One region of the Paenibacillus sp. FSL L8-0333 genome, then DNA from elsewhere that is predicted to be linked to it. Evidence: predicted binding sites of a transcription regulator. Region 1 holds the regulator's gene; each other region holds the start of a gene.

Evidence for each region. Region 1 encodes LexA, which represses DNA repair genes until DNA is damaged. Its sites were predicted from a motif close to CGAACATATGTTCG; they were not measured.
Region 2: recA (recombinase RecA) is a predicted target of LexA. The motif match lies at 4,381-4,394, and genes of this name have one in related genera.
Region 3: NYE72_RS22990 (YolD-like family protein) is a predicted target of LexA. The motif match lies at 4,462-4,475, and genes of this name have one in related genera.

Annotation. Positions count from the first base shown of each region.
Region 1 is NZ_CP150186.1:3,835,377-3,847,224, reverse strand. It holds gene NYE72_RS17190 (MBL fold metallo-hydrolase) at 1-498, shown strand, start outside; gene NYE72_RS17185 (hypothetical protein) at 548-1,126, opposite strand; gene NYE72_RS17180 (hypothetical protein) at 1,346-1,726, opposite strand; gene NYE72_RS17175 (L,D-transpeptidase) at 1,879-2,217, opposite strand; gene lexA (transcriptional repressor LexA) at 2,395-3,021, opposite strand; gene NYE72_RS17165 (LysM peptidoglycan-binding domain-containing protein) at 3,273-3,686, shown strand; gene NYE72_RS17160 (DUF896 domain-containing protein) at 3,796-4,005, shown strand; gene NYE72_RS17155 (hypothetical protein) at 4,055-4,576, shown strand; gene NYE72_RS17150 (HAD family hydrolase) at 4,611-5,396, shown strand; gene NYE72_RS17145 (FixH family protein) at 5,659-6,084, shown strand; gene metH (methionine synthase) at 6,204-9,641, shown strand; gene rnz (ribonuclease Z) at 9,785-10,723, shown strand; gene NYE72_RS17130 (TIGR01457 family HAD-type hydrolase) at 11,017-11,805, shown strand.
Region 2 is NZ_CP150186.1:4,106,297-4,118,144, reverse strand. It holds gene NYE72_RS18325 (DUF3388 domain-containing protein) at 1-56, shown strand, start outside; gene NYE72_RS18320 (RodZ domain-containing protein) at 150-1,082, shown strand; gene NYE72_RS18315 (hypothetical protein) at 1,162-1,323, shown strand; gene NYE72_RS18310 (YajQ family cyclic di-GMP-binding protein) at 1,534-2,025, shown strand; gene pgsA (CDP-diacylglycerol--glycerol-3-phosphate 3-phosphatidyltransferase) at 2,181-2,768, shown strand; gene NYE72_RS18300 (competence/damage-inducible protein A) at 2,877-4,163, shown strand; gene recA (recombinase RecA) at 4,464-5,528, shown strand; gene NYE72_RS18290 (RecX family transcriptional regulator) at 5,639-6,364, shown strand; gene rny (ribonuclease Y) at 6,684-8,225, shown strand; gene NYE72_RS18280 (TIGR00282 family metallophosphoesterase) at 8,437-9,231, shown strand; gene NYE72_RS18275 (stage V sporulation protein S) at 9,431-9,691, shown strand; gene NYE72_RS18270 (dipeptidase) at 9,812-10,777, shown strand; gene NYE72_RS18265 (phosphate propanoyltransferase) at 10,916-11,488, shown strand.
Region 3 is NZ_CP150186.1:5,139,177-5,145,540, reverse strand. It holds gene NYE72_RS23025 (YjfB family protein) at 1-82, opposite strand, end outside; gene NYE72_RS23020 (hypothetical protein) at 232-381, shown strand; gene NYE72_RS23015 (NucA/NucB deoxyribonuclease domain-containing protein) at 463-894, opposite strand; gene NYE72_RS23010 (cytidine deaminase) at 1,001-1,417, shown strand; gene NYE72_RS23005 (glycosyl hydrolase) at 1,592-3,067, shown strand; gene NYE72_RS23000 (PH domain-containing protein) at 3,141-3,629, opposite strand; gene NYE72_RS22995 (hypothetical protein) at 3,747-4,307, shown strand; gene NYE72_RS22990 (YolD-like family protein) at 4,515-4,850, shown strand; gene NYE72_RS22985 (hypothetical protein) at 4,847-5,011, opposite strand; gene NYE72_RS22980 (M15 family metallopeptidase) at 5,129-5,815, shown strand; gene NYE72_RS22975 (WGxxGxxG-CTERM domain-containing protein) at 5,891-6,364, shown strand, end outside.

The DNA.
Region 1 (11,848 bases):
AACGGAATAAAAGGCTTGTCCCTTGCCCAGATTCGAAAGGATATGAGTCGAGACATCACCCTTCCTGTTCCTGAAACCTTTGATCCTAACACCTACATACCTTTTCAAGGGAAACCAACGGCTCTTTTACAAGAGGGGGATGTGCTCGACATAGGTGGGCGCGAAATAGAAATTTACCACACACCAGGTCATTCGCCAGGTCATATCAGCCTATTTGATCATGCCAACGGATATCTGTTTACAGGTGATTTATTGTATGACGTTACTCCAATCTATGCTTTTTACCCTTCGACTAGTCCGGTTGATTTAGTGGCATCCTTAGAGAAGATTACAGAAATTCCAGGGGTTACCCAAGTATATGGCTCTCATAATACGCTGGGTTTAGATCCATCTATTTTACAAGAGGTCAAAAAGGCAGTTCGTGAGTTACGTGAGCAAAAAGTAGTGGCACATGGTACGGGTATTCACCAGTTTGATGGGTTTAGTGTGCAATTTTAGGTTCTTTCTATTTCGAAATCAAATGAGAGGTATGGCGATAACAACTTAATTATTCAGATACGATTGACCTGAAGAGTGCATGCAATTGTTGTACTTGGGAGTAAGCTTCCTTGTACTGGTTGTCGGATTGTTGAATAGGCAATAAACCCGGCAAGAAGGAAATACAATACACAGGCGTTTCTTTGCTGTTCATATATATTTTAAGCGTGAGTTCTTCTATCACATTAGCTTCTTCATCAGCTTCCTTAAGGACGTTAATATCTGCACTAGTTGCAGTTGTTTTGCTGTTTTGTTGTCTTTTGGAGACTTTTGAAAGGGTAAGTGCGTTAACCACAATCTCGGATCCCATTACATTATCGAAAGAGTATAGCTTTGCTACTGCTTTTTTGTTGTTCTTCGGATTTCTGGTGCCTATTGCTAATTTTTTATTAGGTTCGTTAAGTGCGATCAAGTGAGATTGATTGGGGGGAATGAATGTTTTGGTGAAAATGATGTTAAAGGATGCAGCCGCATTAACTAGCATAGAAATATCAGATGAAGTGGATAGCGTTTTCAATTTTATAATGGCGGCACTTAGAATTAAAACAACTCCTAAAATAGCAAATAAGTACACTAAGATAATCAGCATATAATCACCTCCCAGTTATCTCATTAGACTCAAATTGTTGCTTATTGAAAGATATGCCTGAATGATCCCCACTAGTATCTTTTAAAAGGGAAATTCGTGGAATTATAGGATCGGCTTCGGAATTAGCCCAAAAAAAGCACCCGGAGAAACCTGCCGATTCTGCAAATGGCGCAAAATTGGGGGTTGCTGCAAGGGTGCTTTTTAAGGTAAGTATGTAACCTATAGAAAATTGAAGGCAGTGATATGATCGGTATAAACAATCAGCTGTTTGTATTCGATCGGAGTCCCATAACTAGCATAAGGTCTTACAGTAACGTCATTGAGGACAACAAAGTTATAGCTGAAATTTTTATCAGGGTGTTCTGCTCCCAAATAAGATATGTATTCGTCTACTATTACATCATCCATCAAAGATTTTAAATCAAATACATCCTCTTTGTTGGAGACGGCTGGAGAGACGATTCCCTGAATGCTGCCAAAAGAGGTGAGCAAATTCACTTTTTTTCCACTAGCTTGTTCATCATTTAAAAGTAAACCGGACAGCTTACCCAGTGCATCGACTTTAAAATCGACGAGGGTTCTAATTTTTGAGTTATTCAAAACTAAACACATCCTTTTCAATTTGCAATCCTGTTAACAATATTCGACATATAATCACCAAACTCCTAGTATGCTAATGAAAAAATACTTACTTATGTAATGACCCCCATTCTGTATATGGTGATTTGGGGGCTGTGACGTCCTCAGCGAATTCAATTCCTTATCGTTACTCGTGTTCCTATAGGGACGATAGCTGCGAGTGTTAACACATCCTCGTTGTACATCCGGATACAGCCGTGGGATACCTCTTTCCCAATGGAGGAAGGATCATTCGTTCCATGAATCCCGTAGTGTGGTTTAGACAGTCCCATCCAAAAGGCACCAAAGGGACCGCCTGGATTGGGTTGTTTGTTAATAATCGTGAATTCTCCCACTGGGGATTGGGTTAACATCTTACCAATGCCGACAGGGAAACCTCTAATCACAATATCATTGTCCAGAAGATATAACATTCGTTGGGTCAGATCTACAATAATTCGGTAATTTGGCATTATGCACAACACTCCTTTCTAATTAGGATATGAGCAGAACGCCTAAACGGTTATTCATAGAAAATGCCCATTTTAGCGAACGAGAACAAATGTTCGTTAGTGGTTGAGAAAGCAAAATACACAGAAAAAAGGCTGTTCCGCATTTGCGGAACAGCCTTTTATGGTAGGAGTGCATACTTAGTGGATATCTCGAAACAATCCGATGACTCTTCCGAGAATAGTTACGCGATTAAGGCGAAGAGGCTCATAAGCTGGATTCTCCGGCTGAAGCCGTATATGATCACGTTCCTTGTAAAAGGTCTTAACGGTTGCTTCATCTTCTTCAGTCATGGCTACAACGATATCTCCGTTGTCCGCTGTTTGTTGTTGGCGAACAATTACATAATCACCATTCATAATGCCAGCATCCACCATACTATCACCCATAACTGACAGCATAAATACTTTGTTGTCACCTACATAGTGAGTAGGAAGTGGGAAGTAGTCCTCGATATTCTCTGTAGCAGTGATAGGTACCCCGGCGGTAACTTTACCTACGACAGGAATCCGTGAGATGGTCTGGGCGAATTGGTGAACATTCTCTGAATCCTCTTGGCCTAGTAATTCTATTGCACGTGGCTTCGTTGGATCTCGACGAATAAGTCCCTTCTTCTCAAGCCGGTCCAAATGACCGTGAACTGTGGAGCTGGAAGCAAGGCCAACAGCTTCTCCAATTTCCCGGACGGAAGGTGGATAACCCTTGCTGCGGACTTCGCTTCGTATAAATTCCAGGATCGCCAGCTGGCGACTTGAAATCTTTGACATTGGAATCAACCCCATATAGTAATGTTTGGGAAAATTATAACATAGAACTACCGTTCGCACAAACATAAGTTCTAACTATTATAAATATTAATCTGCTAGAGTTAAAAAATGGTAGACAAATGATAATAAAATGTACCACTTGAGTCTCTCAAAAAAAAGAGAACAATTGTTCTGAAATAGTATTGAACAAAACACATGTTCGTGTTATTATGAATTCGAAAGTAAGAACAAGTGTTTGGAGGATGATAATTATGCTAAAATACAGTACATACCGCAGCATCTACGATAAGGCCCCAGTGGTTGAATCTTTAGGACATAATGACGTTGCCCGTAATTCCGCTAAGGTGAAAGAGATAACGGAACGTTTGCTAGGAGGGATGATTTCGTTGTTCCGTCAGGACTTCTTTATTAAGTTAATATTGATTATCGTGCTAGTATTTTCTGGCCTAACAGTAGTGGGAAATGTATTTGCAGGATCGACGACTATAATGAAGGAAGAGAAGCGGATTGTGGTTGAACGTGGAGATACACTATGGAGTATTGCCCTTAAGAATAAACCGGCTGATATGAAGACAGTTGTTTATATAGAAGGAATTAAACGTTCAAGTGGGATTAAGAGTAGTCAAATTAACGCTGGAGACATACTTACTTTACCTATTTATTAATTTTCTGAGAACATAATAGAATGACCATTAGAGCTTGCAGGGAGTAGACCTTGACAAGCTCTTTTTCTCATGGCAGAGTTAGAATTAATTTATAGGGGGAGGGAAAGTATTGAATATTGATGAGTTGGTCGCGCGAATTAACGAATTGGCACGCAAACAGAAGAGCGTAGGCCTTAATCAAGAGGAAGTGGCGGAACGCGCCAAGCTTCGTGAAATTTACCTGGGGAATATCCGCAATAACTTCCGAGCACAATTAAATACTATTGAAGTAGTAGATAACGATGAGCATGAACAAGGTAACAAGGGGCTTAAACATTAGCTCGCTGTTCCTTTTCATAGATATTTCAGGATGACTAGGGGGAACGCACATGGCCCGTTCTTGGGAAAGAATGGTTCAACGCAACACACAGCAAATCAACAAGCAAAGAAAGAAACAAGGCAAGGATACGATTTATGCCTCTAAATCTCCTACCCAGAATGCCGAAGTCTTTAAAGGTCGCAACATTGCATTTCCGGTAGTGTTAGTGATACTTGGCACTATGTTTTGGGTAGTTGGTTCTATTGATCAGGCCAAAGGAAATGGCATGCTGGCTAATTGGTTGGGAGTAGTACTGTACTATTTGCTGGCAGCGCTATTGTTCTTCCGTCGTCCGTACTTGAAGGTGGAAAAAGCAAGACTGTCTACTATTAAATTCAATCGCGAACGCGGGCTTCCAGCTGCAGATATTGAGAAAATCACCCTTTCGCGTGGAGCTGTAGTCATTAAGCACAAAGGGAAACGTACGAAATGGATTTTCACAAGACTTATGAATCGCTATGATACTAATGCGATGAGTACACGATTAGAAGCATTTGCTAAAGCTCACAACATTGAAGTAGTTCACGAATAGAACTAGACCAGTTAAAGGGAGAGGGAGACCTGTAATGCCAATTTCTGCTGTACTATTTGACCTTGATGATACATTGCTGTGGGATGATCGGAGCGTCGAAGAAGCATTTCGTTCTGCTTGTGAAGCCGCCGGGGATACGATTGATCCACAAGAACTAGAAGTTGCAGTTCGTAAGGAAGCAAGTAGCTTGTATGAATCTTATGAGACGTTCCCATTTACAAAGATGATCGGAATTAATCCATATGAAGCACTCTGGGCTAACTTTACGGCAGGTGAACAACCAGAATTCCGTCAATTGGAGCAGCTTGCACCGGTATATCGTAAAGAGTCTTGGCGTCGCGGACTTGCAGCCTTAGGGGTGGAAGACGAAGCACTAGCTGAGACCTTGGCAACTAAATTCGCAGCAGAGCGCAGAAAACGTCCATACATCTATGAAGAAACAATGCATGTACTGGAGCAGTTACGGGGTCAAGTGAAGCTTTTGCTACTTACGAACGGCTGTCCTGCACTGCAACAAGAAAAACTAGATGGTGTGCCAGAGTTAATTCCTTTCTTTGATCATATTGTGATTTCCGGAAGCTTTGGTAAAGGCAAACCGGATAAGGAAATTTTCCTGCATGCTTTAGAGCTTCTTGATGTAACTCCTGAGCAAGCGGTTATGGTCGGCGATAAGCTTACAACGGATATCCGTGGGGGGCTGGCAGCAGGGTTGACCACGGTCTGGATTAATAGAAAAGGTAGAGCACCTAGTCTTGATATTCATCCGGATCATGAAATCAATCACCTTGAGGAACTTCTTCCACTAGTTCAATCCTTGTAAGATATACAGAGCTATTAGCTCCAACATAAAGACTTTATAAAAGCAGCGAGTTTCTGAGATCCTAAGAAACTCGCTGCTTTTCTGTACATACATACTAACATAAGGATTTCATTAGATTTTTAAGTAAATGATTTAAGTCACAAGTCTAATGCGGAATTGATGCAAAATACTGAAAAACCAATAATAATGTGTATAATAGATGGAGATGTATAACATGAATTGGTAGATTTTTATTATTCGATAATGATTGGGAGGGCTCCAAATGATGAGATCGAAGAAATTAGTCGCTGTATTATTAGGTGCAACACTTCTAGTACTAGGTGGATGTTCTTCAAATGGAACCAAGCATTCAGAAATACATAACATGAATATGAACATGTCTATGGAACCTATCAAAGTCGAACTACAATGGAGTCCTGAAGAAGTTGTTGTAAATCAAAAGGTAACCTTTGAAGCTGTGGTGACCCAAGATAACGAGGCAGTAGATGATGCAAAAGAGGTTCTGTTCGAAATTGTGAATAAAAATGATGAGGGACAGAAAATAGAGCTTAAGGGAAAGCTAATAGGTAAAGGAGTCTATCAAGCAGAAGGGACCCTTGAAAAGGAAGGACAATATAATGTCACTTCACATGTGACAGCCCGGACACAGCACTCTATGCCTAGCAAAGAGCTGTCTGTGAAACCATGATTCAAAGGTTCACAACGGTTGCTGAGCAATAACAGATAAAGCAGAGTGGAAAGGAAGGCTTTTCGAAATTCCTTTATTCTGCTAAACTTACTCTAATGTTTTACTGGGGGGACTATTAGTTGGCTAAATATACACTTGAGGAAAGCTTACAACAAAGGATTTTGATCCTTGATGGCGCAATGGGCACAATGATCCAACAGGTGCCTCTTACTGGAGAAGATTTTGGTGGCGATGAGCTGGATGGCTGTAATGAAATGCTGGTATTAACACGTCCAGAAGTCATTCAGACGATTCATGAGCAGTATCTCGAAGCAGGGGCTGATCTCATTGAGACTAACACATTTGGTGCAACCTCTGTTGTACTGGCGGAATATGATATTCCTCAGCGCGCACGTGAGATCAATCTAGCGGCAGCAGAGTTGGCCCGCAGAGCAGTAGACAAATATGACACACCTGACCGTCCGCGATACGTCGTGGGGGCTATGGGTCCAACAACAAAAACGCTCTCAGTAACTGGAGGCGTTACTTTCCAAGAGCTAGTTGATAGCTATGAGGAACAAGCAGTGGCATTGATCGACGGTAAAGTAGATGTTTTGCTGCTGGAGACCTCTCAAGATACACTTAACGTTAAAGCTGGAAGTATTGGTATTCGTAATGCTTTTGAAAAGACTGGCATCACATTACCGGTTATGATTTCAGGAACAATTGAACCAATGGGTACTACACTGGCGGGTCAGAATATTGAAGCATTTTATATCTCATTAGAACATCTGAAGCCTATCTCTATGGGCCTCAACTGTGCGACTGGTCCAGAGTTCATGCGGGATCATATTCGTTCGCTTTCGGAGATCTCCTCGGCAGCCGTGAGCTGTTATCCAAACGCAGGATTGCCGGATGAGAATGGACATTATCATGAATCTCCAGATTCTTTAGCTCGCAAGATTGCAGCCTTTGCTGAAAAAGGCTGGCTGAATATTGCGGGGGGCTGCTGTGGAACGACACCAGAGCATATCCGTGCGATGAAGGAAGCACTTTTCGAATATCCTCCACGCCCGCTGGCAGGTAATCATCCACCTGCACTTTCAGGTATTGAGCCTATCTATATTGAGAACGACAACCGTCCTTACATGGTTGGTGAACGTACGAATGTACTTGGCTCTCGTAAATTCAAACGTCTTATCGTCGAAGGTAAATATGAGGAAGCCTCAGAAATTGCCCGAGCTCAGGTAAAGAGTGGGGCACAGGTTATTGACGTGTGTGTACAAGACCCTGACCGCGATGAGATTGAAGATATTAAGCTTTTCTTAGAACTGGTTGTAAAAAAGGTTAAAGTACCTCTGATGATCGATACTACCGATCCTAAGGTTATTGATTTAGCTTTGCAGTACTGCCAAGGTAAGGCGATAATTAACTCTATTAACCTTGAAGATGGTGAAGAGAAATTCGAGCTGGTGACGCCGATCATTCATAAATATGGCGCAGCTATTGTTGTGGGTACCATCGATGAGACGGGACAAGCAATTAAGGCGACAGATAAACTGGAAGTGGCTAAACGCTCCTATGACTTGCTAGTGAACAAGTATGGTTTAGCAGGAGAAGATCTTATTTTTGACACGCTGGTGTTCCCTGTAGGAACCGGAGATGAACAATATATCGGTTCAGCAAAAGAAACGATTGACGGCATTCGTTTGATCAAGGAAGCACTTCCAGGTGTTCATACGATCTTGGGCATCAGCAATGTCTCCTTTGGATTGCCAGAAGCGGGACGTGAAGTGTTGAACTCAGTATTCCTTTATGAATGTACAAAAGCTGGATTAGATTATGCGATCGTAAATACAGAGAAAGTGGAGCGGTATGCTTCCATTCCTGCCGAAGAACGTCATCTTGCTGAGGAACTGATTTATAATACGAATGATGAGACGCTTTCTGCTTTTGTAGCTGCTTTCCGTGGTAAAAAAGTAGAGAAAAAAGAGAAGATTTCCAACCTGTCACTTGAAGAACGTTTAGCCTCCTATGTGGTTGAAGGTACGAAGGAAGGACTCATTCCTGATCTAAATGAAGCATTGACTAAATCTGGTCCGCTGGAGATCATCAATGGACCGCTGATGGCAGGGATGTCGGAAGTCGGCCGGTTATTTAATAATAATGAATTGATTGTTGCTGAAGTGCTGCAAAGCGCTGAAGTGATGAAGGCTTCTGTGAATCACCTAGAGCAGTTTATGCAGAAGGATGAGACAGCGGTTAAAGGAAAAATTATGCTGGCGACCGTAAAAGGGGACGTGCATGATATTGGTAAGAATCTAGTGGAGATCATCCTCTCCAACAATGGTTATCAGATCATTAATTTGGGTATAAAAGTACCACCAGAGACCATTATCGAAGCCTTCCGTCGAGAAAAAGCTGATGCGATAGGATTGTCCGGGCTGCTTGTAAAATCTGCTCAGCAGATGGTGCTCACCGCTCAGGATTTACGTACAGCTGGGATCGATGTTCCGATTATGGTTGGCGGCGCAGCTTTGACCCGTAAATTTACGAAGACCCGTATTCGTCCAGAATATGACGGCCTAGTATTGTATGCTAAGGACGCTATGGACGGGCTGGATATTGCCAATCGGCTTATGAACCCTGAAGAACGGGAGAAGATTGCCGAGGAAATTCGTGTGGAGGCAGAAGCAGCGGTTGCGGTTGCGCCTAAGCAAGAACTGCCGAAACTAACCAGAGCAGTGCGTTCCAAAATATCTCCAGATGCACCTGTTTTTGTTCCACCGGATTTAGAACGCCACGTACTGCGTAACTATCCATTGGGGCATATTATCCCCTATGTGAATATGCAAATGCTGCTGGGTCATCATTTGGGGTTACGGGGTTCTGTAGAAGCCCAATTAGCTGCTGGAGATCAGCGGACTGTTGAACTGAAGGGTACCGTAGACGATATTCTCCATCAAGCGATGCTAGAGGGTACCATTACTCCACATGCTATGTATCAATTCTTCCCTGCACAATCGCAAGGGAATGATATTATAGTGTATAATCCACAGAATACGTCCGAGATCCTGCATACCTTTACTTTCCCAAGACAAGGGGTAGAGCCTCATCTGTGCTTGGCGGACTTCTTGAAACCTGTTGACAGTGGTATTATGGACTATGTTGGATTCCTAGTTGTAACAGCAGGTCACGGTGTACGTGAATTGTCTACTCAGCTGAAAGAAAGCGGAGATTATCTGCGTTCACACGCCTTGCAGTCGGTTGCACTTGAAGTGGCAGAAGGACTGGCAGAACGTGTCCATCATATGATGCGCGATACTTGGGGTTTCTCAGATCCGGCGGATATGACGATGAAGCAAAGACATGGGGCAAGATACCAAGGGATCCGTGTTTCATTTGGTTATCCTGCATGCCCGGATTTAGAAGATCAAGGTCCACTGTTTAAGTTGTTATCTCCGGAGGATATCGGTGTTCACCTTACAGAAGGCTTTATGATGGAGCCCGAAGCTTCCGTTTCGGCTATGGTATTTGCCCATCCAGAAGCGCAGTATTTTAATGTAGAGAAGCTGTAATTCTTTCATTTATATACCTGGTCTGTAGGGGATTGTATCCCCTTCAGCGGAACCTCCCGTAACTGGGGGGTTTTTTGCTGGAAGAAGGTCGTTTAGAATTGAAAAGAGATGGTTGAGCCAATAAGTAGAAGGGAGGAAAAAGAATGGATTTATATTTTTTAGGTACTAATGCAGGTGTGCCAACGCTACAACGTAATGTAACGTCCGTTACATTAAGACTGCTGGAAGAACGTCGCAGTATTTGGATGTTCGATTGTGGGGAAGGTACACAACATCAGGTTCTTAGTTCACCGATTCGGCTAGGAAAGCTGGAAAAGCTATTCATTACCCACTTGCATGGTGATCACCTATTTGGTCTTCCAGGTCTATTATCAAGTCGTGGTTATCAGGGAGGGACAGCGCCGTTAACGGTGTACGGCCCCCCTGGATTAAAAGCATACCTAGAGATCTCCTTAGCTGTGAGCCAATCCCGAATTCCTTATAAGATTGAGATTGTGGAGCATACAGGAGGAACTATATTCGAGGATGATGGCTTTAAAGTTGAAGCTGCATTACTTGAGCATCGCATTGACAGCTATGGCTACCGGGTAACGGAAAAGGATAGTCCCGGAAGCCTCAATACGGAATTGCTTAAGAGTTATGGTTTAAAACCGGGACCGATTTATGGGAAATTAAAAAAAGGTGAAGATGTTGTTACGGATGAAGGTGTACGAATCTGTGCTGCTGATGTTGTCAGGGAACCTAAACGAGGACGTATTGTTACTATCCTTGGGGATACAAGACCTTGTTCGGGAGCCTTAGAACTCTCTCTTAATGCAGACCTTGTTGTTCATGAAGCAACCTTCGCCCATGATCTGGCTGACATGGCGTATCAATATCATCACAGTACAGCGCGTCAGGCTGCAGAGTTAGCAAAAGAAGCCAAAGCAGGACAGCTGTTGCTGACTCATTTCAGTTCTCGTTACAGCTCGCATGAAGAGTTAATTCCTTTGCTTGAGGAAGCTGAACTCATATTCCCTGAGACATTATTAGCTGAGGAATTTAATGCATATCCGGTACCTCGCAGACTAAATGGGCAATAGGGGGAATGATTATTTTCCGGGAAAGCGCAGGAAATGACAGTGCTATGCTAAAAAATGCTGGATGGGACGCTTGTTCGATTTCATTCGACGAAGTGTGTTAGATTTAAAGTAATCACGGAGTAAAAGACGAACGAATGGCTGGACATATTGCCGAAAATCAGTAGGTGATATCTTCCACCTAAAGGGCTTGAGTATGCCTGTAAATCCAAGCAGGGCAAAGGCTGCGAGTTTGTTAATACTATTATTTATTTATTATATTAATTAAATTTATTATGGAAACTGAGGGGTTAGTGATGGAACAAATTGAAGGATTATTGATTGATCTAGACGGTACATTGTACCATGGGCATAAAATGATTCCCGGTGCTGATCTGCTGATAAAGGCTCTTCGTGAAGCGGATATCCCTTTTTTATTTGTTACCAATAACTCATCGCGCACGGCAGCTAACGTTGCTGCCCACTTAAGTGGAATGGGAATTGAGGCGAAAGCTGAGGAGGTATGTACCTCTTCTATGGCAGCCGCACGTTACATAGCTGAGGAATCACCTGGGGCTACAGTGGCGATACTTGGAGAAGAGGGACTGCGTATGGCTTGCATTGAGGCAGGGCTCCAAATCGTCACAGAATCACCTGATTATGTGGTGCAAGGTATCGATCGTTCTTTTAATTATGCTTCGTTAGCTCAAGCTTCGCGTTGGATTTTGAGCGGGGCAAAGTTTGTGCTCACCAATCCAGATTTAATGTTACCATCAGATGATGGGGTTATGCCGGGTGCGGGTACGATCGGTGCAGCAATTGAGGCTGCCAGTGGTGTGAAGCCAGTAGTGATCGGTAAGCCTGAATCGCATCTGATCAAATATGCGACAGATCTTCTGAAAATTCAACCTGAACATGCTGCTGTTGTTGGGGATAATATGCGTACGGATATCGCTGCCGGTGTTAATGCGGGCTGTCGTACAATCCTTGTTCTTACCGGTTTAACCACTACAGAGAATCTGGAGCACTATAAAAGTATCACAGGGATCACTCCCGATGAAATATGTGCCGATTTAGCTGAACTTAAAATGTTTCTCGGTGTATAATAGCTAGGGTCTTATTACTTCACCAACTTAGAGGGGACGATGA
Region 2 (11,848 bases), 270 kb from region 1:
CAACTGAAGAAATCTTGTACGAGTCGTTTACGACGAGCTACAGTGATGATTTATAGAACACAAACAATGAAGAATACACTTCCGAGCATGTTTATTTATAAAGCTGGTTAAGGAAGTTTACATTCATAGAACTTACAGGAGGTGATGGTATGTCGGAACTGGGCCGGCAATTGAAAGAGGCACGTCTGCAAAAAGGGATGAGTCTTGACGATGTCCAGGAAGTAACAAAAATTCGCAAAAAGTATTTGGAAGCCATCGAGTCTGGAGACTACAAGGTGCTTCCAGGAAGTTTTTATGTGAGGGCGTTTATCAAAACGTATGCAGAAGCAGTAGGCATGAGTCCTGACGAACTGCTCGAGGAGCATGGGAACGTACCTGCACCACCCGCAGACACGACCATGGAGACGGTGATTCAAAAGCGCAGCCGTAGACCCGAAACCGAACGGAATGCAAAATGGCTGCCAACGGTGCTAATGTGGACATTCCCTATATTGATTATTGTAGTGATTTACATTTATGCTTCTAGTTTAAACAAAGCAGACCCTGATCAAGTTGATCAAACAAATATCACCAATAATGTGCAGGATCCTAATACAGCACAAACTTCTCCACCCGCATCAGGAGGCGGTGTTGTAGCGCCTACTTCCTCGGCAGGTGCTGAAGCAACTACAGAGCCAACTACGGAGCCTACGCCAACACCGACGCCAACGCCGACTCCTCAATCTATCACGGTTACACCAGATGGGAAGTCAGGCAAAACAACGAAATTTAAGGTCACAGCTCCTGCCGGAAGCGAAGTTAAGGTTGAGATTGTTGCATCCGGAGTAAGCTGGCTTGAAGTTTACAAAGGCGAGAACTCTAAAGGTGAAAAACTCTCCTTCGGAAATACAGCTGCAGGAGAAACTATGAGCTTCGTTCTTGGTAGTGAGGGCATGTATATTAAGTCTGGGTATTCCCCAGCAACTGAGATTACCGTAAATGGTCAAGTAATCACGGATGAGAAGACTTCTTCACGTCTCCTGCTTAATCTTGACGACGGTTCTGGAAGTGAAGGTACCCAAAGTGAAGGGACAGGCGAATAACAAATAGGATGTATAGACTTTGGCTTTAGGGAGAACATAAGACTGTTTTCAGTTTTAGCCAAAGTGAGGTGTACATCTTATGACAGTTAGCTGGATTGTAGCTGGCCTTGGGGTTGTTGTCAGTCTCATCGGATACTATTTGACACCAGGTGCTTGGGGATACGGAATTCTCGGATTCGGTATTGCACATATTGTGCTAGGAATTCTGGATATGTTTCGTAATCCGGTCCGAAGCAGATAGAAGCTGTAGAAATGAACGTCTCCAACGGCGTACTTCCGGTGGAGACGTGTTTCTACCCTTTGAATCAAACTCACTCGAAGGAAAAGCTCCACTTAGTGGGGCTGTTTTCTATGTCGGGTGAGCTACATAATGATTTATCCAAAATTAGACTTAATAGTACCATTCTCTTATAATAGTAGCAGACTAATTGTATAAAGGACGTGGAGTTTAATGAGTTCAGAATGTTCATTTGATATTGTATCCAAAATGGATATGCAGGAGTTAACGAATGCTATTCACCAAACAGAGAAAGAGATCGACAACCGCTTTGATTTTAAGAACAGCAAAAGCAGTCTGAAGATGGAGAAAGACGCACTTATAATCGCCTCTGAAGACGAATATAAGCTAAACGCTGTTATTGATATTTTACAATCAAAGATGGTGAAAAGAGGCATCACCCTAAAGAATCTGGACTTTGGTAAAGTAGAACCGGCTTCCCTGGGATCTGTACGTCAACGTTTAGGGCTTAAGCAAGGCATTGATCAGGAGAATGCGAAAAAGATTAATATTCTGATCCGTGATTCAAAATTAAAGGTGAAGAGCCAGATCCAAGGGGATCAAATTCGTGTAACCGGCAAGAGCCGCGATGATTTGCAGCAGATTATTCAGATTTTGCGTAAAGCTGATTTGCCGCTGGATCTACAATTCATGAACATGAAATAGAATTTTGTGCCCCGCAGTGCTTATTAGCACTAACAACGCGGGGTGCTTTCTGTTTTTTTGACACCTATTTATTGCTATAATATACTTGCTTAAGTAGAAATGGATTAGCCTGATTTAGGCAATTTGTATGAACGATTTAGGGGAGGAAAACTTCAGTGAATTTGCCCAACCGCATCACGCTAGCTCGTATTTGCCTGATCCCGATTATGATGTTTTTTTTACTGGTGGATTTCAGTTTTTATCCAGAACCGATACATTGGGGCTCGTTTCAGCTATCTGTTAATCATTTGGTAGCAGCTGTAATCTTTTTGCTTGCGGCCAGCACGGATGGAATAGACGGCTACATTGCTAGGAAATATAATATGGTCACCAATCTCGGTAAACTCCTTGATCCACTTGCGGACAAACTGCTGGTATCTGCAGTTCTGATTTCACTTGTGGAGCTGGGCAGATGCGATTCATGGATTGCTATTGTAATCATCAGTCGTGAGTTTGCAGTCACCGGACTTCGCCAGATTGCATTGCTAGAGGGAAAAGTGGTTGCCGCCAGCAAATGGGGCAAGATAAAGACGGTTGTACAAATTGTTGCGATCTCACTGCTGTTGTTGAATAATTTCCCATTTCAATTTGTCAGTATTCCTGTAGACGATATTGCTATTTGGGCCGCAGCGCTGATCACTATTTATTCTGGAATTGATTATTTTGTGAAGAATAAGGATCTGCTACAGCTGCATAATGCGTAAGAATGTAAGCTGGACATACAAGGAAAGGTAATAGGTGAAGCACCTATTACCTTTTTTGAAATCTAAAAGCAGTGTACCTACATTATAACTAGGAGGCGAAAGCCAGGTATGAAAGCGGAGATTATTGCAGTAGGGACAGAGCTTTTGCTCGGTCAAATCGTGAATAGTAATGCCCAGTTTTTGTCTATAGAGCTAGCTGCCATCGGGATCGATGTATACTTTCAAACTGTTGTCGGTGATAACAGCAGCCGCCTGCAGCAAGCCATCGAGATCGCTCAGAGTCGGGCCGACGTTATTATCTTTACAGGCGGAATTGGCCCCACTGAGGATGATCTGACTAAAGACGCACTGGCTGCATCGCTAGGTAGAACGCTCCACATTGATCGTTTGGCGATGGATCATGTACAACGTTTCTTTGATGATCGTAAGATCGTTATGACCGAAAATAACCGCAAACAGGCACTTATAATTGAAGGAACTACACCGTTGCCGAATGAAATCGGTCTTGCGGTTGGGATTGCTTTTGAGCATGAGAAGAAATATTATATTGTGCTTCCAGGTCCACCTCGTGAGATGAAACCGATGTTCGTAGATAAAGCAGTACCGTGGCTACAGCAGCACGCCTTGACGAACGAAACACCGCTTTATTCAAAAATGCTCAAATTTGCCGGCATCGGAGAATCACTGCTGGAGGACAAGCTCATTGAGCTGATTCGCAGTCAGACTGATCCAACGATTGCTCCGTATGCCAAAGAGGGAGAGGTAACTGTTCGTATTTCGACAAAGGCCCCTTCTGAGCATGAAGCTACAAAAAAGCTGGAGATACTGGAACAACAAATCAAGGAGATTTTGCCGGAACATTTGTATGCGAACATTGATGTGCCGCTAGAGCAATTGATAGTGGATTGGATGGCGGATGCCGGCCTGACCTTAAGTGCGGCAGAGAGCTGCACCGGAGGTTTGCTGATGGAGAGTATAACAAATATTCCAGGCAGTGCTTCGATGTTTGCCGGCGGAATCGTCTGCTATTCAAATGACTTAAAGAAAAAGCTGCTGAATGTGCCAAGTGCTTATTTGGAGGGACCCAATGCCCCTGGAGCCGTAAGCCGAGAAGTTGCCGAGGTGTTGGCTGACCAAGTGAGAATGATTGCAGACAGCGATTTCGGCTTATCTGTTACAGGTGTAGCTGGACCGGGTTATTCTGAACGAAAGCCTGTTGGACTTGTATTTATCGGCTTGGCTGAACGGGGACGTAAGACAGAGGTTTATGAGCTTAATCTTAAAGGTACGCGGGAAAATATCCGCTTACGAACAGTTAAGGCTTTGCTGTATCGTCTCTGGCGGAGACTTGAGGAACGCAAGGTGGAGACACCTCTTGAGGGTTCAGACTTGTAATGGGAGATTAGCCCAGTTATAATAAACACATACGGAAGAACCGTGGCACTGAGATTTCTTTGCTGCGGTTTTTTGTATATTTGCAGAGATTTTGATCACGATGCTTTCTCATGATCATAAGTCGTTGATGTCCGGTGAAGTGGAGAATTTAATTAACTTCTATCTCCGGAGGGAGGCTTACAATAAAAGGGATAAATAACGCCCAAGACAAAAAAAACGAATGTATGTTCGAAAAAAAGCTTGGCAAGACCTTAAAAACACGTTATTATATTACTATAAACAGTGAAGGAAGTGGTCTGATTGTCAGATCGTCGTGCAGCGCTTGATATGGCGCTTCGTCAAATAGAAAAACAATTTGGTAAAGGTTCGGTAATGAAACTGGGAGAATCCACGCATATGCAAGTGGAAGTTGTACCTAGCGGATCTTTGGCACTTGATATTGCATTAGGTATAGGCGGACTTCCAAAGGGACGTATTATTGAAGTATACGGACCGGAATCTTCAGGTAAAACAACAGTTGCTCTTCATGCTATTGCAGAAGTGCAAAGACAAGGCGGACAAGCTGCTTTTATCGATGCCGAGCATGCGCTTGATCCGAAATATGCACGTAACTTGGGCGTAAATATCGATGAATTGCTGCTTTCTCAGCCAGATACGGGTGAACAAGCGCTGGAAATCGCCGAAGCACTTGTTCGTAGTGGAGCCGTTGACATTATTGTCGTTGACTCCGTTGCTGCTTTGGTACCTAAGGCTGAAATTGAAGGCGATATGGGTGATTCCCACGTCGGACTGCAAGCTCGCTTGATGTCTCAAGCACTTCGTAAGCTTTCTGGTGCCATTAGCAAATCGAATACGATTGCTATCTTTATCAACCAGCTTCGTGAGAAGATCGGTGTTATGTTCGGTAACCCTGAGACAACTCCGGGTGGTCGTGCATTGAAATTCTACTCCTCTGTACGTTTAGATGTACGTCGCGTAGAGAGCATCAAGATGGGGAACGATGTGGTTGGTAACCGTACTAAGATCAAGATTGTGAAGAATAAAGTAGCCCCTCCATTTAAACAGGCTGATGTTGATATCATGTATGGTGAAGGGATTTCCAAAGAGGGAAGTCTTGTAGATATCGGTACTGAAATGGATATCGTGAATAAGAGTGGTGCATGGTATTCCTACGAAGGCGAGCGTCTCGGCCAAGGTCGTGAGAATGCTAAGCAGTTTTTGAAGGAACATCAGGATATTGCCCTTATTATTGAGAATAAGATCCGTGAAGCAAGTAATTTATCCACTATTGTTGCTGCGCCGAATAATGATGAGATTGTTGCAGAGCAAGAGGAAGAAGAAAAATTGCTCCTCGAAATCGAATAGTATATTAAACAATAGGACGCCCTGTGATTGATTGTTGCAGGGTGTCTTTTCTTAACAAGTATTGAAAGTAAGACGATAACTGATCTATTGCTATGAGGTGACAAACAACTATGGTAATACAACTGGATTTTGAAGCAGAAGAACAAGATGAGCAGGTGTTATCTGATTTTCCTGAAGGAGAACTCTTAGAGATCACTAAAGTAGAACGTCAAAAGAAATCTGACCACCGTTATATCATACATTTCGGAGCATATAACATGACTGTGCACGAGGACGTCATGATTAAATATCGAATGATTACTGGTAATTCTTTTATGAAGGCTGATTTGGAAGAAATTGTTGTAGCTGATGAGCGTCAACGAGCTTATGTGGAAGGCCTCCGTTATCTTGAACGTAAACCACGCACCGCTATGGAAATGACTCGCCGTTTACGCCAGAAGGAAATAGGAGAGACTATTATTGCGGAAGTGGTGCAGCGGCTACAGCAGGAAAGATTTCTTGATGACCCTTTATATGCTAAGCAATGGGCGGAGCAACGAATAGCGAACCAGCGGAAAGGGAAGATGTGGATTCGACAAGAGCTACGTGAGAAGGGGATTGACAAAACCCTTATATCGGAAGCTTTGGAGAATATTACTCCTGAACAAGAGCTGGAGAGTGCACTCGAAACAGGGCGCAAGAAATGGAATCTCATCCGTGGAGACGCTTCAGATAAGCGAAGAAAGACTGGAGCCTTCCTTATGCGCCGTGGATTCTCGGGCGATATGGTTCGCCAAGTGATCAATACTTTACTTGCGGAAGACAATTATGAAGGTGAAGATGAGGAGTTTTACTAGAATCACTGATTCTCTTGACATTAATGCGTATATCGACTCTCTTGACAATGTCTTTTTATAAATAATAAAATATAACATGAATCGGCATAAAATTAGAATCCTTTTTCCTTCCCAAAAAGGAGACTGTTTTAAACGGTTCACGTACAACTCATATGAAATGTAATCGCCGGATAAGGCGGGCAGTGTGCATGTGCAGCATGTGCAGTATGGCAATCGGTTGTTTACCGGTTTTTTGTATGGTGATGAACGGATAGTTAAACAACTGCACAATTCCCAGGGATATACCTTGGAGAGGAACCAACGAGGAGGTGAACAGATGCTGGAATCATGGATCTGGGTCATTATCGTTCTCGTTGTAGCTGCAATATTCTTTGGGTTCGGTTATTTTATTCGTAAATCCCTTGCAGAAGCTAAAATCCAAAGCGCAGAAAGAGAAGCCGTTGTCATCGTTGAGAATGCGAAGAAGGACGCTGAGGCGCTGAAGAAAGAAACAGTATTGGAAGCTAAGGACGAAGTCCATAGAATCCGTACTGAAGCTGAGAAAGAAACTCGTGAACGTCGGAATGAAATCCAACGCCAAGAGAGACGTTTGCTGCAAAAGGAAGAATCTCTGGATAAAAAAATGGAATCGCTTGAAAGAAAAGAAGAACAAGTAGCTAACAAAGAGAAACGAATTGATGAAACCCAACAGCAAATTGATGTTATTTACAAAAACCAAGTCACTGAATTGGAACGTATCTCCAATTTAAGCATCGAAGATGCAAGAAGTATCATTCTTAGCAATGTTGAGCAAGAAGTTCGCCATGAAACGGCACAAATGATCAAAGAAATTGAACAGCAGGCGAAAGAAGAAGCGGATAAGAAATCCCGTGAAATCATTACACTCGCTATCCAACGCTGTGCAGCTGATCACGTGGCGGAAACAACGGTTTCAGTTGTTACGTTGCCGAATGAAGAGATGAAGGGTCGGATTATCGGTCGTGAAGGCCGTAATATTCGTGCGTTGGAAACTCTTACAGGTATCGACCTCATTATTGATGATACGCCGGAAGCAGTTATTTTGTCGGGATTTGATCCAATTCGCCGTGAAGTGGCCCGTACGGCACTTGAGAAATTAGTGGCTGATGGACGTATTCACCCCGCTCGTATTGAAGAGATGGTGGAGAAATCCCGCAAAGAAGTGGACGAACGGATTCGGGAATATGGTGAGCAAGCTACTTTCGAAGTGGGCGTTCACGGTTTGCATCCAGATTTGATCAAGATTCTGGGGCGTCTGAAATTCCGTACAAGCTATGGTCAAAATGTATTGAAGCACTCCATGGAGGTTGCTTATTTAACAGGACTGATGGCCGGTGAGCTTGGGGAAGACATCGTGCTTGCAAAACGTGCAGGATTACTTCATGATATCGGCAAAGCGCTGGATCATGAAGTGGAAGGTTCGCACGTTGAGATCGGCGTTGAACTAGCGAAGAAATATAAGGAACATCCGGTTGTTATCAACAGTATCGCATCTCATCATGGAGACTGCGAAGCTACCTCGGTTATTGCTATGTTGGTTGGCGCCGCTGACGCATTGTCGGCTGCTAGACCTGGTGCTCGCCGTGAAACACTGGAAACGTATATTAAACGTCTAGAGAAACTGGAAGAAATCTCAGAGTCATTCGAAGGCGTTGAGAAATCATTTGCTATTCAAGCGGGCCGTGAGGTGCGCGTGATGGTACAGCCAGAGAAGATTGACGATGCAGAGGCATTCCGTCTTGCTCGCGATATTACGAAGATGATTGAAAGTGAACTGGATTATCCAGGACATATCAAGGTTACCGTTATTCGTGAGACACGGGCTGTTGAATACGCTAAATAGGCAATAAGTAGATAACATACACTTCGGAAATAACGATATTTATGATTGTTTCCTGGTACATGTTTCTGCTGGGAATATAAGGTTAAAGGATAAGATTTAACTTATACTTTCTTATATTTGATGAAAATTGGCCCCTAAGCGGGGCCTTTTTTCTTTTAAATATGAAGACTTATCCGTTAGATGAAGAGGTTAAGATTAGGAGGAGAGAAACATTAAAGTACTATTCATTGGAGATATCGTAGGTAGTGTAGGTAGGAAGGCACTTCGGGAGATGTTGCCCTCATTAAAAAGCAAATATCAACCACATATAATCATAGTTAACGGTGAAAATTCTGCTGCCGGTAGAGGGATTACTAAAGCGATCGCAAATGAATTTTTTAACTGGGGCGTTCACGGAATCACCATGGGTAATCACACATGGGACAACAAGGATATCTTCGAGTTTATCGACGATGAGGCCCGGATTATCCGTCCCGCTAATTTTCCTCCAGGAACACCGGGAAGAGGATATACAGTTGTTAAAGGTAACGGGAAAGAGCTGGCTATAGTTAACCTGCAAGGCCGTACATTTTTGCCTGCGATTGATTGCCCTTTCCGTGTGGGTGAAGAAATTGTGGAAGAGCTACGTAGAGATCATAAATGCATTCTCGTTGATTTCCATGCAGAGGTTACCTCCGAAAAAATCGCCATGGGCTATTTCATGGATGGTCGCGCATCAATTGTAGTTGGGACCCACACTCACGTGCAGACGAATGATGATGTGATTTTGCCAGGTGGAACGGCTTACTTGACCGATGCGGGTATGGTTGGTTCAAGCGAAGGGATTCTGGGTATGGAAAGAGATGCAGTACTTTATAAGTTCACTACACAGCTTCCAGCACGATTTGTTGTTGATGAAGGCAAATGGCAGCTTCACGGTTTATTTGCAGAATTAGACGAGAATACTGGCGCGGCTACCCGTCTGGAGAAAATACGGCTACGTGAAGATGAATGGGTAATGAGCTAGTAGTAGGATAAGATAAGTGATTTTCTGGGTAATTTCGCCGAATAAGGGTAAAGTGTGATATTTATTATATCGAAAAAGAGTATCTATTGTACCATTTTCTCCAGAGTAGTCCGCAAAAAGAAGGAATTATTTCTTCTCTCGCGAATAACATCTAAAGTAGTGGAAGAACACCATTATTTTCCCAGGGGAGGTACTTACTATGGATGTATTAAAAGTATCAGCTAAATCCAATCCAAATTCCGTCGCCGGCGCTTTAGCAGGTGTTCTTCGTGAACGTGGATCGGCCGAATTACAAGCTATTGGAGCTGGAGCACTGAATCAAGCAGTCAAAGCAGTTGCCATTGCCCGGGGATTTGTTGCACCAAGCGGAGTAGATTTGATCTGCATTCCGGCATTTACAGACATTGTGATTGATGGAGAGGATCGAACCGCGATTAAATTGATTGTAGAACCCAGATAATAGAAGCATAGAACGATGAACCTGTTTACTTATGTAAACAGGTTTTTTGCTTTTGGTATATAGTCTGGCGTTTTTAAGCATAGAATCTGGAATAGGGCTGCATGAAAGCGAGGGCTTGGGATGAGAACCGATAAGCTACAGGTTGCGGATTTTCATTGTGATGTGCTGAGTAAAATGCAAGCATCACCGGATATGGATTTTAAGAATGATCCCCGGTTGGATGTCACCGGAGAGAGGTTGGTAGCGGGCGGTGTAGAATTGCAGATTTTTGCGATATACCTTTCGGCAAGTAGAGGTAGACCTAGCTTTGAGAATGTTTTAGGACAAATTGATTTGTTCCGGCAAAAAATATTAGGCGCAGAGAGCCTTCAGTGGCTGCGTTGGAAGGAGGAGGTAGGTAAACGAGCAGTTGGAGCACCTCCATGGGGAATGCTCTCTCTGGAGGGTGTAGACGGTCTAGAAGGGAACCTATTTTATGCACAGCTCTGCTTTGAGCTTGGCGTGCGGTTTTTGGGGATCACTTGGAATTATGCCAATTGGGCAGCGGACGGAGTATTGGAGCAGCGCAACGGCGGATTTACGGAAAAAGGGCGAAAGCTGATCGAATGGTGCAACGACAGTGGAATGCTGCTTGATGTGTCGCATTTGTCTCAGGCAGGTTTTTGGGAGCTAGCCGACTTAAGCACACGTCCGTTTATAGCTTCCCATTCGAACGCCGCAGCAATCTGTGGGCATGTTAGAAATTTAAATGATGAACAGATTAAAGCTTTGATTGCAATGGACGGAAGAATGGGCCTGACCTTTTATCCGTGGTTTGTATGTGATGATGGAAAAGCTCGTATGGATGATTTATTAAAGCATATTGATCATGTATGTAGTCTGGGTGGCGAGAAACATATGATGTTTGGTTCGGACTTTGACGGCATTGACACTTGGGTAGAGAACATGGAGCATCCGGGAAAATACCCTGAGCTTGCCGAGCACCTGCTTCGTTACTATCCAGAAGCTTCCGTTAAAGGTTGGTTATATGAGAATGCGGTCTCCTACTTGCGTACAAACTTACCTTCACAGGTGTCTAAATCATGACAATCCTGTTCTAAAAGTATGAATTGTCGAAAAAAAGGCCCTCGTTATGATGTGGGGCTTTTTATTTTTGGTTAAGAAGATGTATAATGGTTAATGGCTTGTACAGATACTAGAGAAAATACAAGGAGTGACTTTACTATGAGTAAGACTGTACCCGTAGGTGTGTCGGCTAGACATATTCACCTTACGCAAGAGCATGTGGAGGCTTTGTTTGGCCCAGGATATCAACTAACGGAGTTCAAACCCCTCTCTCAACCAGGACAGTTTGCAGCAAATGAGCAAGTAGCAGTTATCGGCAGCAAAGGTAAATTTGACAAAGTAAGAATTTTGGGACCTGCTCGTCCGGCTTCCCAATTAGAAATTTCCCGTACTGACTCCTTCGCACTTGGCGTGAAAGCTCCAGTTCGCGAATCTGGAAATATTGATGGAACACCTGGCATTACGCTTAAAGGACCTGCTGGCGAAGTAGAATTGGAACAAGGCGTTATCATCGCCGCTCGTCACATTCACTTCCATACTTCTGAAGCTGAAGCTTGGGGCATTGCTGATAAGCAATTGCTTAAAGTTCGTCTCGGAGGCGATCGTGGTCTCGTATTGGAGAACGTAATTGCACGCGTATCAGACAGCTTTAAACTGGATATGCATATTGACACTGACGAAGCTAACGCTGCAGGTGCCAACAACGGCGATACTGCTGAAATCGTAGAATAGTCATCATAGTTATAGCAAAGATAAGAAGCGGGGGAGAAATCCTCCGCTTTTTTGTGCGTGTCTGATCCGCGTGCTGTAAGGATTGCGTGTCTGATCCGCGTGCTGTAAGGATTGCGTGTCTGATCTGCGTGCTGTAAGGATTGTGTGTCTGATCCGCGTGCTGTAAGGATTGTGTGTCTGATCCGCGTGCTGTAAAGTTTGCGTGGTTTACCCGACCGCTTGTACATATCGGACTGTATCGCAGCTATTTCAGCATTTTGATCTATTTTGCCAAGGTATCGGACCGCATAGCTCTTATTGCCTTATATTTGTCCTGAACTGGGCTTCGAAGGTGTGAATAACTGCATCTGAGTCCGATAG
Region 3 (6,364 bases), 1.3 Mb from region 1:
TGGCAATATTCATGACCTGTATCCCAACATTTTGAGCTAAGGATGCTTGGCTCATTGCCATTGATAATGCAGCTATATCCATATTGCACCTCCTTTGTGTATATCCTGTTTATCGACTGTCCGCCTTCAATTCATTAGGTGATTGGCATTTGTTTGCCAATTCGCCCAAACGGCTTATCTCCTTTTTACATATCTTGTGCTGTAGTCATTAATCATTAGGAGGAATTGAAAATGGGTATGGAACATGGTTGTGGTTGTAACGTAGGTCCGGTAGTAAGTCCAGCATCAGTAGGTCCGGTGTGTAGTCCTTGGACTTCTACAGGAGCAATCCTGGTACTTTTCATCTTGCTGGTTATCATCACTAAAGCTTGCTTATTCTAAGTTAGCTGATGTGAAGTGTAGCCCCGTCTGGCGAATGCCAGGTGGGGCTATTCTGTTGCCTGGGGATGGTCAGACAGATCGTTATTTAAACATAAATTCCACCCGGGTTCCGTCTGCATAATCCTCCAGCTGATTGCCAACCCAGCTTCCTGCCCCGCGGTTATCGCTTGGCGTTATGTATTCAATGTCGGCACCAACGCCGCCTTCCTCACACATAGCCATTGGCCATTCATCCCGGTCATATCCCTTTTTAGTAGGGATCCCTTTTAAGGACTCTTTGCGGTTCTCTTCAGCCTGCTCTCGGTTAATCGTACATGTGGCGGATTCACCTTTCGCAATGGCATCCTGAATATGCTTGGCGGTCTCAGGATAGCGGTCTGATGGGAAGGTTAGCTGAACAACACTCGAATTGGATGGAGACGAGGGGTCTGTAGGCTCTCCGTTTTGTTCAAACCAGTAACTAGCCAAAGCAAGTAATGCAACAATGATGAGACTGGAGATCCATTTTTTCACTTTCAATTCTGCTCCTCCTTTTTTGGCACTTAAAATAGTATATCTTATATCATAATTCAGTGCGATTTAATATAATTAGGTAAAATAAAGGAGGACGTAACTGGATATGGAGTACATAATTACCATTGAGGATCAGACGCTTATTACGGCTGCCGAAGATATAATTACCAGACGTTATGAATGGGGGCGTCATCATGTGGGTGCAGCGCTTCGTACTAAAACAGGAGAGATTTTTACAGCGGTACATGTGGAAGCCAGCATGGGGAGGATTACAGTCTGTGCAGAAGCGATGGTGATTGGCAAAGCGATATCCGAAGGTTATAAGGAATTTGATACGATTGTTGCGGTAAGGCATTCTGATCCAGACAGCGAGGAAAAAGAGATTAAAGTAGTCTCTCCCTGCGGCATGTGCCGAGAGTTAATTGCGGATTACGGAATAGACAGCAAGATAATTGTATCGGAGGATGACCGATTAGCTAAATATGAAATCACTGAGCTATTGCCTTTAAGGTACACGAGATAAGAAAAAAAGTAATGAGGAGCCGCTGAGCTCCTTTTTTTGTTGAGCCGTGAAATTATTCAGCAGTTCCTTATATCGTCCCAACTTATTTTACAACTTCATGTCCATTCGCTGAGTTCATGTCACTATTGTCCCCATACTATAACTTAAAAAGATTTAAAAGGATGGTGAGAATAGATGGAGCAGCGGATTATTCGTCAGATGGTTGATTCAGCATCAAGGTTCGTGGGCGATGTGCAGTGGCAGATGGCTTTTCGCAGATTACAAATGGCTCCGGCGGATTCGGGACTGTCGTCCTCGGCTCAGCTATTGCTGAATACCCTCTATTACTTGCAGGGAAAGGGTGTGATAAGCGGCCAACATGATTATTTGGAAAGTGCAGACGAGCTCATGGAGAAGCTTAAAAATACCAGTGGGCAATATGCTGCGCTTCATGGCTACGAGCTGGGCGCAATCAATAATCAGTCCCAGGCTCTAATTGACAATCAGCGGAATTGGGTCGTCAACAGTGCGATACGCTGGTCTAGGGCCGGCGGGATCGTAACGATGTGTTATCACGCTGCATTACCGGGGACAGCGCCAACTTGGGGGAATGTAAATACGAGCCTAAGCAATGCTGATTTTGATAAATATATAACCTCAGGTACCACCCAGTATAATGCGCTGTTAGCTGATCTGGATAAGATAGCCCTGTCGCTGAAAAAGCTTAATGACGCAGGGATTCCTGTACTTTGGCGGCCGTATCATGAAATGAATGGTGGATGGTTTTGGTGGGGGCAAAAGAGCAATTACGCTGCATTGTGGAACCTTATGTTCGATCGTTTTACCAATTATCATAAGCTGCATAATTTATTGTGGGTTTGGAGTCCAAATGCAAAAAATCAGTGGTGTGATGAGCCGGCAGAATACTATCCGGGCAGTGATAAGGTAGATGTGCTGGCGCTCGACATTTATGACGCGGATTTCAAGATTAGCCATTATGATAATTTATGGGATCTGGGTCGTGGCAAGCTGATTGCGATTGGTGAGAATGGAGAGCTTCCGTCTGCTGAACTGTTGTCCAAAACGCAGCCCAAATGGTCTTATCAGCTGACCTGGGGGAAACTCCTCTATGAGAAGAATACCGATGCTGTGATAAAAGCTTTTATGAACGACAAAATGGTATTCACACGAGAGGAGTATGCTGCTGAGGCCGCCGCTTTCGCTGCTATCGGGGATAGTGTGCTGGAGAGTGGACTCTGTGGGCAATACTACAATAACATGACGCTTAGCGGCACACCTGCACTTTTGCGTACGGATGCCAATATTAACTTTTCATGGAGACAAGGTTCGCCTGATCCTGCCATTCGTGTAGATGCGTTTTCTGTGCGGTGGAGTGGGAAGCTGACGGCTGCTTTTAGCGAGATTTATACCATTTATTCCTACTCTGATGATGGGATACGGGTATGGATTGATGGCGGGCTAGTCATTGATAGTTGGGTGAATCAGAGCGGCCAGGAACGAAAAGGAAGCATAAGTCTGATAGCAGGTAAGCCGTATGAAATAAAGGTGGAGTATTATGAGAATGCGGGCGACGCCCGGGTTGTTTTGCAGTGGGAGAGTCCTAGCCAGATCAAGGGGGTTATCCCAGCGGGGGCATTTTATCTTCCTTAAAAAAGAGTACTTCAAGTGTACAAGCGCAAGCAAAAAGCCCCGGTTTTCCGGGGCCTTTTTACGTATGAGCGTCTTAAATTTGTTCGCGGTAGCTAATGTTGTTGGCGATCTTCTCGTCACGAACGGCTTTGCGCAGAACATCTTTGACGGTTTGGGCATCATGGATTTTTCGAAAAAGAAGCTGAGGCGCTGAGGCATCATCAGAAAATACAGTTAATGACCCGATGCCAAGCATCCGGTCCATTATTGACTGTTTCACGGATAAATCGCGTACGCGCAGCAATTCGATTTCTTCAACATTTTTACCGATAAGTCCGGTCTTTAACATAATGCGCTGACTTGTAATGGTATATGAAGTTGTGTTAAGAGCTATAATTCCTTTAAGTCGATCTGAGATGCCGGCAGGTTTGCCTTTCCAGAGCACAACTTCTTGATTGACATGATTATCTTCTGCTGGTCGATGGGCGGTCACTGGAGCGGTACCGTTAAGGCTGGTTCCACATTCTCCACAAAATTTAGCGCCCTGCTTGTATTCCGCTCCGCAGGTGGTGCAATAAGGCATAAATACCCTCCTTTTCTGATCACAATTAAAATAATTATAACATAACAGTCATTTTACATATATTTCATTTGCGCTTTACACAAACCGACATTATCCTGTTAAGTGGAGGGATAAATAATGAAAAAAGCTTTACTAATAGGAATGCTGATGATGACTGTCATCCTTAGCGCCTGCAGCAATAATTCAACTTCATCGGCACCTGCCACGGAAGAAGAAGTGCAGGAGACTGTGCAAAACTTCTACAATGAAATGTCTAAACTTGAAGAGTCGGGAAAATCTTCTTTAGCGGAGTTCAATGAAGCCATTGCGGGTTATTCAGCAGGAGAACTCACGGACAAGCAGTTGGAGAAGAAAATTAAGCAATTCCAGATTACCGCAACTGATTTATCGAATCAAGCCGAGAAAGTAAAAATTTCCTCCAGCTTGCCTGAAGACATTCGTAAGTTGCTTGAAGAGTCTAAAATTTCCTTTGAAAGTGCTTATTCTTTAAAAAAAGAGGCTTCTCAGGGCGCAGATTCCGCAAATGTTACGGCTGAGCAATTTAATGAATTGAATCAAAAAGCTGATATAGCGATGTTGTTCGGTATCTCCAAGCTTAATGAGGCAAGAGAAGCAACTGGACTTATAGATTCCGAAGGTGAAGCTACCTCAGTATCTGGAGATGTTGTTCAAGAATAAATCAAATCAGGCGCTGCACAGTTTATCTGTCAGCGTCTTTTTGCTGCGCTTACATGGATATACATTGATATACATCTTTTGGATAAAAAGCGCTCCTTCAAAAAGGTATCTTTTTCCTGATTATTGATTAATATGCGAAGATGCGGATATAATACAAACATACGTTCGTGTTCAGAAGAATAGATATATTATAAGGGAGGGGTTACCATGGGCAAAAAGCTGGAAAAAAACGGGCTGTGGGAAAGCAGCCGCATGATGCTGCCGGAGCATAAGACAAGAATTATAAGAGATGAACGGGAGACGCTGCGCCGCATCAAGCCTATTCTGGATGAGCAAAAGCTGGAGGAGATCGAATGTACACTGGCTTTGTCGTTGCGGAGTCATGTACGAGTGACAGTTGTTCTGTTTGAACCTTTTGAAAATACGATGTTAAGTGGCTTTGTGACTTCCATTCACACCCACTCGCGTGAGTTTAAGCTGCAGTGGGCGGAGGAATGGAAGTGGATCGATGTGGATGATATTGTCGAGGTCTACATCGTTTAATGCTGAGAACCGTTGCCTTCGCTTTTCTCATAAGCGATTAAGGTAACGGTAGGGTTACCGGTCAGATGTGCAATGGAAGCTTCAGCATTCCGAATAATTTCCAGTGCTTCTTCCTGTTCACTAAGGGCTGCAACTTTATAGCTATCGCTATGAATATCCATATGTCTCCCACCTTTCGTTAAATATTTTGTCCTTTTTTGTGGAAATCATCCTAAGGGGGACAGGGGTACAGGCAAATAGGACAGCGGCATCATTGAATATACCAAAGGGGTGATTCTATGCTGACTTTGGAGCAATTGAGGGAAAAATCCGCGGCGCGTCTGGTCGGGCTTCATCCTGTCTTGGCGGCAGGTGCGAATGTTTTGATTCAGCAAAGCCATGCGAGAGGAGTCCCTATCGTTATTACTCAGGGTCTACGGACCATCGCTGAGCAAAATGCTTTGTATGCGCAGGGTAGAAGCAAACCGGGGCCGATAGTTACCAACGCTAAAGGCGGTACCAGCTATCATAATTATGGTCTTGCGTTTGATTTTGCGCTTTTGCTGCCGAATGGCACTAGCCTTTCTTGGGATATCAATCGTGATGGTGATAAAGATAAGACTGCGGATTGGCAAGAGGTTGTACAGGAGGCTAAGCGGCTTGGATTAGAATGGGGCGGGGACTGGACCTCTTTTAAAGATTATTCACATCTGCAAATGACTTTCGGTTTAACTATAGATCAACTTCGGGCAGGTAAACGTCCAACGACGGACCAAGCCAAAGAGGCTTTAAAAAAGATTACCGGAGGGGATGATCAGGTGAACAAAGACGTTACAGTGACCATTAACCTAAACGGCCGTAAGCTTACCGATGGCGTTCTCGATACCGGAATAACCTATGTGCCCATACGTGCGCTGGCTGAGGCACTTGGAGCAAAGGTTACTTATGATGCTGTGACCAAGACAGTTAATGTAGTAAAAGAGTAAAATCATCATGCATAGACAGTGCCGTCCAAGGGGAAATTATCAGTGATAACTAACCTTAAAGGGAGGCATAACACTGTGAACAAGCTGATAACAAGCCTTGCATGCGGTACTGTACTGTCAATGAGTCTAATGGGAGCTAGCTATGCATCAAATGCCGTTGGATCAGCAGCATTGGGCGGTATCCCAGCCGCGAATACCGGAATGGATGGCACTGCGGAACACACTCGGATGATGAATACGGAAGGCAATCTAATGAATGGCACCACGGGAACAATGAATCAGCATGAGAGCATTATGAAAGATAAGATCCGCATCGATGATAATTACAGACCTAACAACTACAACACCAATAACTACAATGACACCCGCAATAACTACAGAACCAACAGCACTGTTAACCCGGCAACCAACACTACACAGACCGGCAAATACCGTGCAACTAGTACAACAACGAATGCTGCGACTAACAAAGGATCTAACTGGGGCTGGCTCGGTCTGCTTGGACTTTTGGGTCTTGCCGGAATGAGAAGCAGAAGTGACGAGCGTAGA